Regions from separate parts of the Streptomyces sp. NPDC107454 genome, predicted to be linked through region 2. Evidence: riboswitches for the same ligand, from Rfam matches in the RefSeq annotation. Region 2 holds a riboswitch; the other holds the start of a gene.
The links. Region 2 has a riboswitch for cyclic di-AMP ahead of ACZ69M_RS17410 (C40 family peptidase). Riboswitches for the same ligand answer to the same signal wherever they lie in the genome.
Positions count from the first base shown of each region.

Region 1: linked by a shared signal. The riboswitch ahead of ACZ69M_RS07985 (M23 family metallopeptidase) and the one ahead of ACZ69M_RS17410 (C40 family peptidase) in region 2 are both predicted to bind cyclic di-AMP.

Region 1 covers NZ_JBVJPA010000003.1:75,850-80,836, forward strand. The annotation lists gene ACZ69M_RS07975 (DUF6250 domain-containing protein) at 1-16, opposite strand, end outside; gene ACZ69M_RS07980 (rhamnogalacturonan lyase family protein) at 13-1,332, opposite strand; gene ACZ69M_RS07985 (M23 family metallopeptidase) at 1,587-2,555, opposite strand; cyclic di-AMP (ydaO/yuaA leader) riboswitch at 2,558-2,716, opposite strand; gene ACZ69M_RS07990 (alpha-galactosidase) at 3,018-4,987, opposite strand, start outside.
Region 2 covers NZ_JBVJPA010000006.1:372,075-377,061, forward strand. The annotation lists gene ACZ69M_RS17400 (hypothetical protein) at 160-513, shown strand; gene ACZ69M_RS17405 (tellurite resistance/C4-dicarboxylate transporter family protein) at 579-1,553, opposite strand; gene ACZ69M_RS17410 (C40 family peptidase) at 1,649-2,818, opposite strand; cyclic di-AMP (ydaO/yuaA leader) riboswitch at 2,827-2,998, opposite strand; gene pcrA (DNA helicase PcrA) at 3,326-4,987, shown strand, end outside.

The DNA of each region.
Region 1 (4,987 bases), on a different contig from region 2:
CTCTGCGGGTGGTCATGAGGTTCCTTCCGTACGAGCGGCGGCGGTGGTGATGGCGGGCTTCGGCACCCGCCGGGTCTCGGTGCCCAGGTAGTAGTCCGTGTACGTCGACTGGAGATAGCCGCGCACGGTCCGGCTGAGGCGGTAGCCGGGGTTCCGGGCGAGTGTGTAGATACGGGTCTTCGTCGGTTCGGTGGTGGTGCAGTACCAGGGAAACCTCGATACGACGCCCAGTTCGGACTGCTGGATCGCGCAGCCCTCCAGGCCGGGCCGGTCGGGGTCGAGGTCGGCGATGTCGAAACGGTCGCCGTGTCCGGCGCCGCCGACGACGTAGCGCAGCGTGCCGTCGCTGTCCACGACGTAGTTGCCGTCGGCGATCTCGTCCTTGCCGTCCTGGTCGACGTCGACGGTCCGGACCTGGTGGAAGCTGGTGGCGCCACTTCCGGCCGGGACGACGTACTTCCAACGCCGGTTCAGATCGGTGCCGTTGAAGTCCCAGGTCTGGAAGAGGATCCGGAAGGCGCCGCGTCCGGCGCCGACCCGGGTGACCAACTTCGTGACGAGGCTGGGGTGTACGCCGTCGGGGTGGGCGATGCCGAGGTGCCCGCCGGAGGGGCCGTCGGCGACGAGGTCGTCGGGCACGGGCTGCCGGGTGCGCTCGGTGCCGACCTCGGCCTTGCCGTCGCCGTCGAGGTCGTACACGGTGACGTTGTCGTCGTTGCGGTGGCCGCCGATCGGCGTCGAGCCGCTGATCGCGGCGGGCGCGGGGTCGTTGGCGCCGTTCCCGCCGACCTGGGTGTACGAGCCCGGGCCGAGGTCGACGTGCCACAGCCGCGCGCCGGTGAGCGTGTACGCCTCCAGGAGGTCGGGCTTGTCGCGGGTCTGCGCGAGCCGGCTGACGACGAATTCGTAGCGTCCGTCGCCGTCGAGGTCGCCGGGCCAGGCGTGTTGCACGGTGTATCCGTCGGCGGCGGCCGGCGGAATCCCGGCGTAGCCCCGCGCGAAGTCGAGCGCCGCCGAACTCGGCTTCCGCTCATGGCCGTTGACGACGGCACGCACGGTGCAGGTGCCGGTGCCCCGGCTGTCGTCCTGGTACGTGGTCGACCGGGTGACCGGCGCCTGGTTGAGCCGCCGTCCGCCGAGCGCGTACTCCGTGCCGAGTAACCGCCGGCTCAGGAAGGTGCCCTTGCCCGAGGGGACGGCGACCAGGCCGCGGTCCAGGTTCTCCACGATCCGGCGCGGCGGCGGATGCTGTTCGGTGGCGTGCGAGGGCGCGGCGACCAGACCGGCCGGCAGCGCGGCGGCGGTGCCGACGCCGAGTCTTCGAGGTCTCACGATGGCGTGCTCCTTGCGGTGGCGACGACGGCCGCGATGCCACCGCCGAAGGCGCAGAAAGCGCTTACGGAGATCACTGTGCAGTCACTCTCGCACCGTGTCGAGACCTCGTGCGCGGGTGCCACAAGACCGCAATGTGCCGATCATGAAAGGACCACGCCGGACGTGTGGACAAACGTCGAGGGCCGGACACCGCGATCGCGGTGTCCGGCCCTCGAAGACGTGACTCGAAGACGTGAGAGGCGCGGCAGGTGTCAGCCGACGGTGACACCGTGCGAGCGCAGGTACGCGACCGGGTCCATGTCCGAGCCGTAGTTCGGGGTGGTGCGGATCTCGAAGTGCAGGTGCGGACCGGTGACGTTGCCGGTCGCGCCGGAGAGACCGATCTGCTGGCTCTCGGTCACGGTCTGGCCCGCCGAGACGGACAGGGCGGACATGTGGGCGTACTGCGAGAACCGGCCGTCGGCGTGCTGGATGACGACCTGGTTGCCGTACGCGCCGCCCCAGCCGGCCGATACGACGGTGCCGGCGGCGACGGCCTTGATGGTGGTGCCGGTCGGGACCACGAAGTCCACGCCGGTGTGATAGCCGCTGGACCACATGCTTCCGGCGACCTTGTAGCCGGTGCCGATGGTGGCGCCCCCGACCGGCAGGGTGTAACCGGTGCCGGTGGCCCGGGGGGCGGCGGCCTCGCTCTTGGGCGCGTACTCCGCGCCGGACGACCCGGCGGCCGACTGCGCCGACGACCGCGTGGACGTCTTGGCGGACGAGTATATGGACGGCTTGGTCGACGGCTCGGTGTCGTCGGTCGACGCGGCCCTCTCGCCGATCGTGAGCTTCAGGCCGGGGTGGATCAGCGAGGGGTCGCTGCCGATGGCCTGGCGGTTGTCGGAGTAGAGCTTCTGCCAGCCGCCGCTGACGTGCTGCCGCTCGGCGATCCTGGAGAGCCAGTCGCCGACCTTCACCGAATAGGTTTTCGTCGAGACCGTGGACGTCGTCGCCGTCTTTTCCGAAACCGTCACGGTCTTTTCCGAAACCGCCGCGCCGTAAATGGACGCGGTCTTTTCCGGAGTGGACGAGACCGCGGCCGTCGGCGTCGCGGCATGGGCACCCGCGGCCCCCATCAGCGGCAGCGCGAGGGCGGCGCCACCGGTTCCGGCCACGGCGATCGAGCGTGAGAAACGCTGGGACTTGGGTCGGCGGTGCTTACCCTTCGCGGGCATGAAGAATTCCTCTCCGGCGCCTGCGAGGTGAGCTGTCGGGTGCGGGCTGGAGATGCCCGGCCACGCGGCTGCGCGGCTATACCCCTAGCCGTTCCGGAGACCGGAACAGGCGTGGTACCTGTGGGTCCCCCGCTCCTGCCGGTTACCGGTGGGTGTGCGGATACCGGGCGGCGGCAGGATTGGGCGTCCGTCCGGATTGAGGGCGAACGTAAGCGAGATGGGGGCGCATCGCCAACCATGTGGCTTTTCTGTGCGCGTGCCTTTCTTGATCCGGGCCTGAATTCCGGTCACCCTCCGTGGACAATGATCTCCGCCGATTCTCGATCCGCCCGGGAATGCGGGCGGATCGAGAAAGCGGGCCCGCAACGCATCGTCACGAATATGACGCTGCTCACGCAGGTCACACCACGGCCCTTTATTCCAGGGCCAGCTGGAATTAAGGTACCAATACGGACAGATCACTCACATACGGCATAGCCTGACAATTGCCGCATCGAAGTCCCCGCGCAGCCCTGTCCTCAGCCCGTGATGCAGCAGCACCGCACCTCGGTGAATTTCGCCCGTTTCGCGGCATTCGTACGCGGCGCTCGGATCGAGCCCGCGCAACCGGAGCGGGGCGACCGGCTCACCGTGATGCTGGGCCTGGAGCAGGGCGAGGACGACGGTCTCGTCGCCGTGGACGTACTGCACGGCGCTCAGCCCGCCCTCCGGAGGCCGCAGCCGATAGAGGTCGCCGCGCTGCACGACCGGCCGGATCTCCTTGTAGAGCTCCACCCACTCCCGCGCCTCGACGAGGTCCGCCTCGCTCCAGTCGGCCAGGTCACCGCCGACCCCCAGCACCCCGGCCATGGCGCTGACGAACCGGAAGCGCAGCGAACTGATCCGACCGTTGAGCTGCGCGTTCGGACTGTCGGTGACCCAGGCGGCCATGATCCGGGCCGGGTGGATCTGGCTGAAGCCGTGCTGGATGGCGAGCCGGTCGAGCGGGTCGGTGTTGTCGGAGGTCCACACCTGATCCGTACGCGCCATGACGCCGAGGTCGATCCGGCCGCCACCGCCCGAGCAGGACTCGAAGGCGACCCCGGGGTGCTCGGCGCGCAGCCGGTCCAGGAGCCCGTACAGGGCCTCCACGTGCTCGACCCACAGCTTCTGCGGGTACGGCTCACCGGGCCATCCGGCGTCCGTGAAGCAGCGGTTGAAGTCCCACTTCACATAGTCGATCGGGGCGCTCGAGAGCAGACCGTCGAGCTGCTCCCACAGGTACTCCTGGACATCCGGTCGGGCGAGGTTGAGTACGAGCTGGTTGCGGAACTCCGTCCTGGTCCGCCCCGGCTGGAACTGCACCCAGTCGGGGTGCGCGCGGTACAGCTCGCTGTCCGGGTTGACCATCTCCGGCTCGACCCAGATCCCGAACTGCATGCCCAGCGCGTGCACGTCGTCGGCGAGCGGCTTCAGTCCCTGCGGGAAACGGTCCGGGTTGGGGGCCCAGTCACCGAGCCCGGCGCGGTCGCTCGTCCGTGCCCCGAACCAGCCGTCGTCGACGACGAACAGCTCGACGCCCATCTCCGCGGCCCGCCGGGCCAGCTCCCGCTGCCGCTCCTCGGAGATGTCGAAGTGGGTGGCCTCCCAGGAGTTGAAGAGCACCGGCCGGTCCTGGTCCGCGTCCGGGATCACGAACGCCCGCTGGTACGCGTGCCACGTCCGGCTCGCCGCGCCGAAGCCGCCGTCGCTCCACAGCCCCGCGAAGACCGGGGTGGTGAACGACTCCCCCGGCTCCAGACGCAGCAGTCCGGAGTCGTCGTACCCCGCGCCGCCGGAGATCTGCACGCGCGCGTCGGGGAGTTGGGCCACGCAGATCCGCCACGAGCCCGACCAGCCGAGCGCGCACCCGTAGACCTCGCCGCTCTCCTCACTCGCCCCGCTGTCCAGCGCGACCCACGGCAGGTGCTGGTGCCCGGTGTGCCCGCGGCGGCTGCCGATGACCTTCTCACCGTAGGTGAGGGGGGAGCGCGCGAGCCGGGACTCGGCCGCCCACCGCCCGTGCAGCTGGGAGAGGCGCCAACCGTCGCGCTCGGGCAGCGTCCAGGTCGCGGAGTCCGCGCGCAGCAGCTCCAGGGAAGGTCCTTCGTTGGCCAGGGTCACCCAGCGCTCGACGACGTCGCCGCGCATCCGGTAGTGCAGGGTGATGCCGAGCCCGTCGTCCGCGAAGCGCAGCCGCAGTTCGTCGCCGTCGGCGTTTTGCTCCACGAAAGACGTCTCGAAACGCCACTCGGTGCCGCGCCGCTCCTGCGTCCGCACGGACAGCGCCGGGCGTACGAAGCGGGGGCCGCCCTCGACGGGATACTCCTCGCGCCCGTCGAGCCGGGACTCGAAGGGCCGGTACGGCGGGCCGGGCAGGGCGGCCAGCGACTCGGCGTCGGCGAGGGTGATCC
Region 2 (4,987 bases):
CGTATGTGACCGTGATCCCGGCCCGGCGCAGTCGACTTCACGCGGTGTGATGACCGATGGGGCGGTTCCGGGACAATCGGTGGTTCCCAGGTGGTACGGGTCTACAGGGGGTGGGCCGGTGACAAGAGGGGTCAGGGCCGCAGATTAGGCTCCGGCTCCATGGACGTACTCATCCATCTCTTCGTCGGCCTGCACATCATCGGCATCGCCTCGCTCCTCGGTGGTTTCCTCACCCAGATGAAGGCGATGGGCCAGGGCACCGCCCGGTTCGTCCCCGCCATGCTGCACGGCGCGCTGACCATGCTGGTCACGGGCGTCGCCCTCGTCGGCCTCAACCAGGCCGACGACCACTCGGTCAACACCATCAAGATCGGCGTGAAGCTCGCCCTGCTGATCGTGATCCTCGGACTCGTCTATGTGAAGCGGGACGACGAGAAGGTGGACAAGGGCCTGTTCGGGCTCGTAGGGCTGCTCACGACCGCGAACATCTTCATCGCGGTGCTCTGGACCTGACTGCCCCCCGAAGGCCCCCACGGACGGCTACGGCGCTTCCGGACGGCGTCACAGATGCCGGACCGCTACGGCTCCCGCGGACGCCTGACCGCTACGGCCACCACCGCCAGCCACGCCGCGACCGAGATCCACAGCAGCACCTGCCCGAGCCCCCTGAGCCCGCCGACTCCGATGGCGGCCGCGACCGACAGCGTCGCCACCGCTGTCATCCCCAGCGGGAACACGGTCGCCCAGCGCAGCACGTCGTAGCGCGGTCGGGGCCACAGGGCCTCCGCCACGGCCAGCACGCAGTACCAGCCGAGGACGAGCACGAGCAGCGCCTCGGTCACCCAGCGCAGCACGCCGTTGTCGTCGTCGTTCCACAGGTAGAGGTTCGCCTGGTACGCGAGGATCAGCTTCGACCCCGCCAGCGTCGAGATGGCGAGCGCTCCGCCCGCGACCCACTGGTCCCCGGCGCCCGTGGCGACCTCGCGGTAGTCGAAGTAGAACAGCGCCGCCGCGTAGAGCACGAGCCCCAGCCAGAACAGCACCAGCGCGGTGTGCGCGAGCCAGTCCGTGTGCGTCGCGGGGGCGAGCGTCGCGCCCAGCACCGCGAGCCCCTGCGTGGCCACGCAGCCGAGGAACACCCCTCCGGGCATACGGGGCCGCCATTGCCGTACGACCAGGAGGAGCAGGCCCGGCCAGAGCACCGCCGACAGGGCGAGCAGGGCCTCGGCCGGCACCTCCCACCCCAGCGTGACCAGCCGCGTGCCGAGCACGGTGGTCGCCGCGACCGCGGTGAGCGCGCTCGGTGTACCGGCCTCCGTCAGCCACCGCTCCCGCTCCCGCAGCAGCCGTACGACGAAGGCCGCGGCGAGCCCGAGCCAGCCGACGGCCGCCAGGACCAGCGCGATCCGGGACAGGATCTCGTAGCCGGTCTGCTCCAGCCCGATCGAGATGATGCCGGTGGCCAGGATCGCGGCTCCGGCGCCCGGCGGACTCTGCATCCAACAGGTGCGCAGGCCGGTCCACCGGGTACCGGGCGGGGAGATGGCTGACATGGGCCCGATGCTAAGGACCTTCGAGCGGGTTGGCGGCGGGCCACGCGCGCGTGGAGCTCGATGAGCCCCACGCGCGCGTGCCGGACGCCGAGGCGTTAGGCCGGACGCACCACGCTGTGGATGATCGACTCGCCGCCGTAGAAGATCGACTCCTCGCGGACGTACGCGCCCGGCTTGGGGGCGTGGATCATCATGCCGTTGCCGACGTACAGGCCGACGTGGCTGATGTCGTCGTAGAAGAAGACGAGGTCACCGGGCTTGATGTCGGAGAGCGGGACCGTCGTGCCCACGTTGACCTGGTCCCAGGTGGTACGCGGGAGATCGACGCCGGCGGCCTTCCAGGCGGCCTGCGTGAGGCCGGAGCAGTCGTAGGAGCCGGGCCCGGTCGCGCCCCAGACGTACGGCTTGCCGACCTGGGTGCGGGCGAAGGCGAGGGCCTTGTCGGCCTTGGCGGTGTACGAGGAGTCGGTGGCCGTACTCCCGGTGGTGGCGGTGGTGCCGGTGCTCCCGGACGTCGTCTGCTGCTGGGCGGCCGCCTCCTGGGCCTTCTTCTCCGCCGCGGCCTGCTGCTGCGCCAGTTCCGCCGCCTTGCGGTCGGCCGCTTCCTGCTTCTTCTTCTCGATCGCCGCGAGCCGCGTCTTCTCCTCGGCGGTCAGCTTCGACAGCAGGGAGCGGGCCTCGGCGAGCTTGTGCTGGACGTCGGCCTTGGACGTCCTCAGCGCGCTCTGCGTCGTGGTGAGCGTCTGCAGGCTCTTGGATGCCTCCGCGCGCTTCTTGGTGGTGGCGGCCTGCTCGGTGACGTAGTCGTCGACGGCCACCTTCTGGCGGCTGGTCAGCCGGTCCATCAGCTGGGTCTGGTCGAAGTAGTCCTGCGGATTGTCGGCCAGCAGGAGGGTCGCGGTGTCGGGGGCGGCGGCGCCGGTGCGGTACTGCGCCGCGGCGAACGAACCCAGCTCCTCGCGCGCGGTGTTGAGCTTCTCGGTGCGCTGGGCCACGTCGTCGAGGAGAGAGTCGACGCGCTTGCGCTGCTGGGCGGTCTTCTCCCTGGTCGCGTTGTACTTCTCGGTCGCTGCCTCGGCCTGGTGGTAGAGGTCGTCGACCTTCTTCTCGACCTCTTCGATGCTCGGCTTGGAGTCGGCCGAGGGCGCGGCGTTCGCCGTCTGGGAGAGCAGGGCCACGGAGGTGAGGGCCGCCGTGGCGAGGGCGGGGGTCCGTATACCCGCTATGCGCGTACCGGTAGGACTCCACTTGCGATGCGACGCCAAGAGAGACGACTCCTTCCGTCTTCCGCCTACCGAGTTAGCTGTCGGGTTCGGGCGGGTGCTTCCGGAAGGTTTGCCCTACGGTCCTTGCCCCAGCGGACAATTGGACCGATTCACCCCAAGGTCGGTTGGGTCCCCGGCTCCGGCTGCCTTACGGCGCACCGGACTCGGCGGAGGCCGCACGGCCCGGCGGTGTTCGCCGGTTGGGTCGAGCGGCCTGCCCGGCACGGTAGCCAACTCATAAGTGTTCTGTGAAGTTTGATGTGCGATATGCCCGATACATTTTTGTGACCTTGACCCTGGGAGCCACTGATCGGGACCGACTGTGGCTGACCGTGATGAACCGATCCTGAACGGTGACGGCATCCGCGGCGGAGAGGCCGGCGGAAAGAGTGGCGGAAAGCGATCAGGCGTTGTCACGGAAAGAGATCATGAGCGGTCGCGGAAAAACCGGTCGGGTTTTCAGGGTGGCCGCGGGTTGTCAGTGGGGCCGCCTAGACTCGGAGAGCGATGAGCAGCCTCTTTGATGACAGCTTTCTGGCGGACCTCAAGCCTTCCGGGGCCCACGAGGAAGAGCCCCCGCCGCCGCCCGAGGACGGAGCGCCGGAGCCGCTTCCGGACGACCTGTTCGGCGGCCGCTTCGACGCGCCCGCGAGCCGGGACGCCTACTACCGCGACGGCGCGCACCGCCCCGCCGTGGACCCGGCGGCCCTGCTGGACGGGCTGAACGAGAACCAGCGCGCGGCCGTGGTGCACTCCGGCTCCCCGCTGCTCATCGTGGCCGGCGCGGGCTCCGGCAAGACCCGGGTGCTCACCCACCGCATCGCCCATCTGCTGGGCGAGCGCCATGTCCACCCCGGCCAGATCCTCGCGATCACCTTCACGAACAAGGCCGCGGGCGAGATGAAGGAGCGCGTCGAGCAGCTCGTCGGCCCGCGCGCGAACGCGATGTGGGTGATGACCTTCCACAGCGCGTGTGTGCGGATCCTGCGCCGGGAGAGCAAGAAGCTCGGCTTCACCTCCTCGTTCTCGATCTACGACGCCGCCGACAGCAAGCGGCTGATGGCGCTCGTCTGCCGTGATCTGGATCTCGATCCCAAGCGCTTCCCGCCCAAGTCCTTCAGCGCCAAGATCTCGAATCTGAAGAACGAGCTGATCGACGAGGAGGACTTCGCCGCCCAGGCCGCTGGGGGCACCTCCCAGACGGAGTCTGGGGGAGGCTTCGAGAAGACCCTCGCCCAGGCCTACGCGATGTACCAGTCGCGGCTGCGCGAGGCCAACGCGCTCGACTTCGACGACCTGATCATGACCACGGTCAACCTGCTGCGCGCCTTCCCGGACGTCGCCGAGCACTACCGTCGCCGCTTCCGCCACGTCATGGTCGACGAGTACCAGGACACCAACCACGCGCAGTACGCGCTGGTGCGTGAGCTGGTCGGCACCGGCGCGCAAGACGAGGACACCCCGCACAGCGAGCACGACCTGCTCCCCGCCGAGCTGTGCGTCGTGGGCGACGCCGACCAGTCGATCTACGCCTTCCGCGGCGCGACGATCCGCAACATCCTCCAGTTCGAGGAGGACTACCCGAACGCGACGACGATCCTCCTGGAGCAGAACTACCGCTCCACTCAGACGATCCTCTCCGCCGCCAACGCGGTCATCGAGCGCAACGAGTCCCGCCGTCCCAAGAACCTGTGGACCAACGCGGGCGCGGGCGCGCAGATCACCGGCTATGTCGCGGACACCGAGCACGACGAGGCGCAGTTCGTCGCCGAAGAGATAGACCGTCTCACGGACGCGGGCGAGGCGAAGGCCGGAGACGTCGCCGTCTTCTACCGTACGAACGCCCAGTCCCGTGTCTTCGAAGAGATCTTCATCCGCGTCGGCCTGCCCTACAAGGTCGTGGGCGGCGTCCGCTTCTACGAGCGCAAGGAGGTCCGGGATGTCCTGGCCTACCTGCGTGTACTGGCCAACCCGGAGGACTCGGTCCCCCTGCGCCGCATCCTCAACGTGCCCAAGCGCGGCATCGGCGAGCGCGCCGAGGCGATGATCGACGCGCTCTCGCAGCGCGAGAAGATCAGCTTCCCGCAGGCGTTGAAGCGCGTCGACGAGGCGTACGGGATGGCGGCGCGGTCGACGAACGCCGTGAAGCGGTTCAACACGCTCATGGAG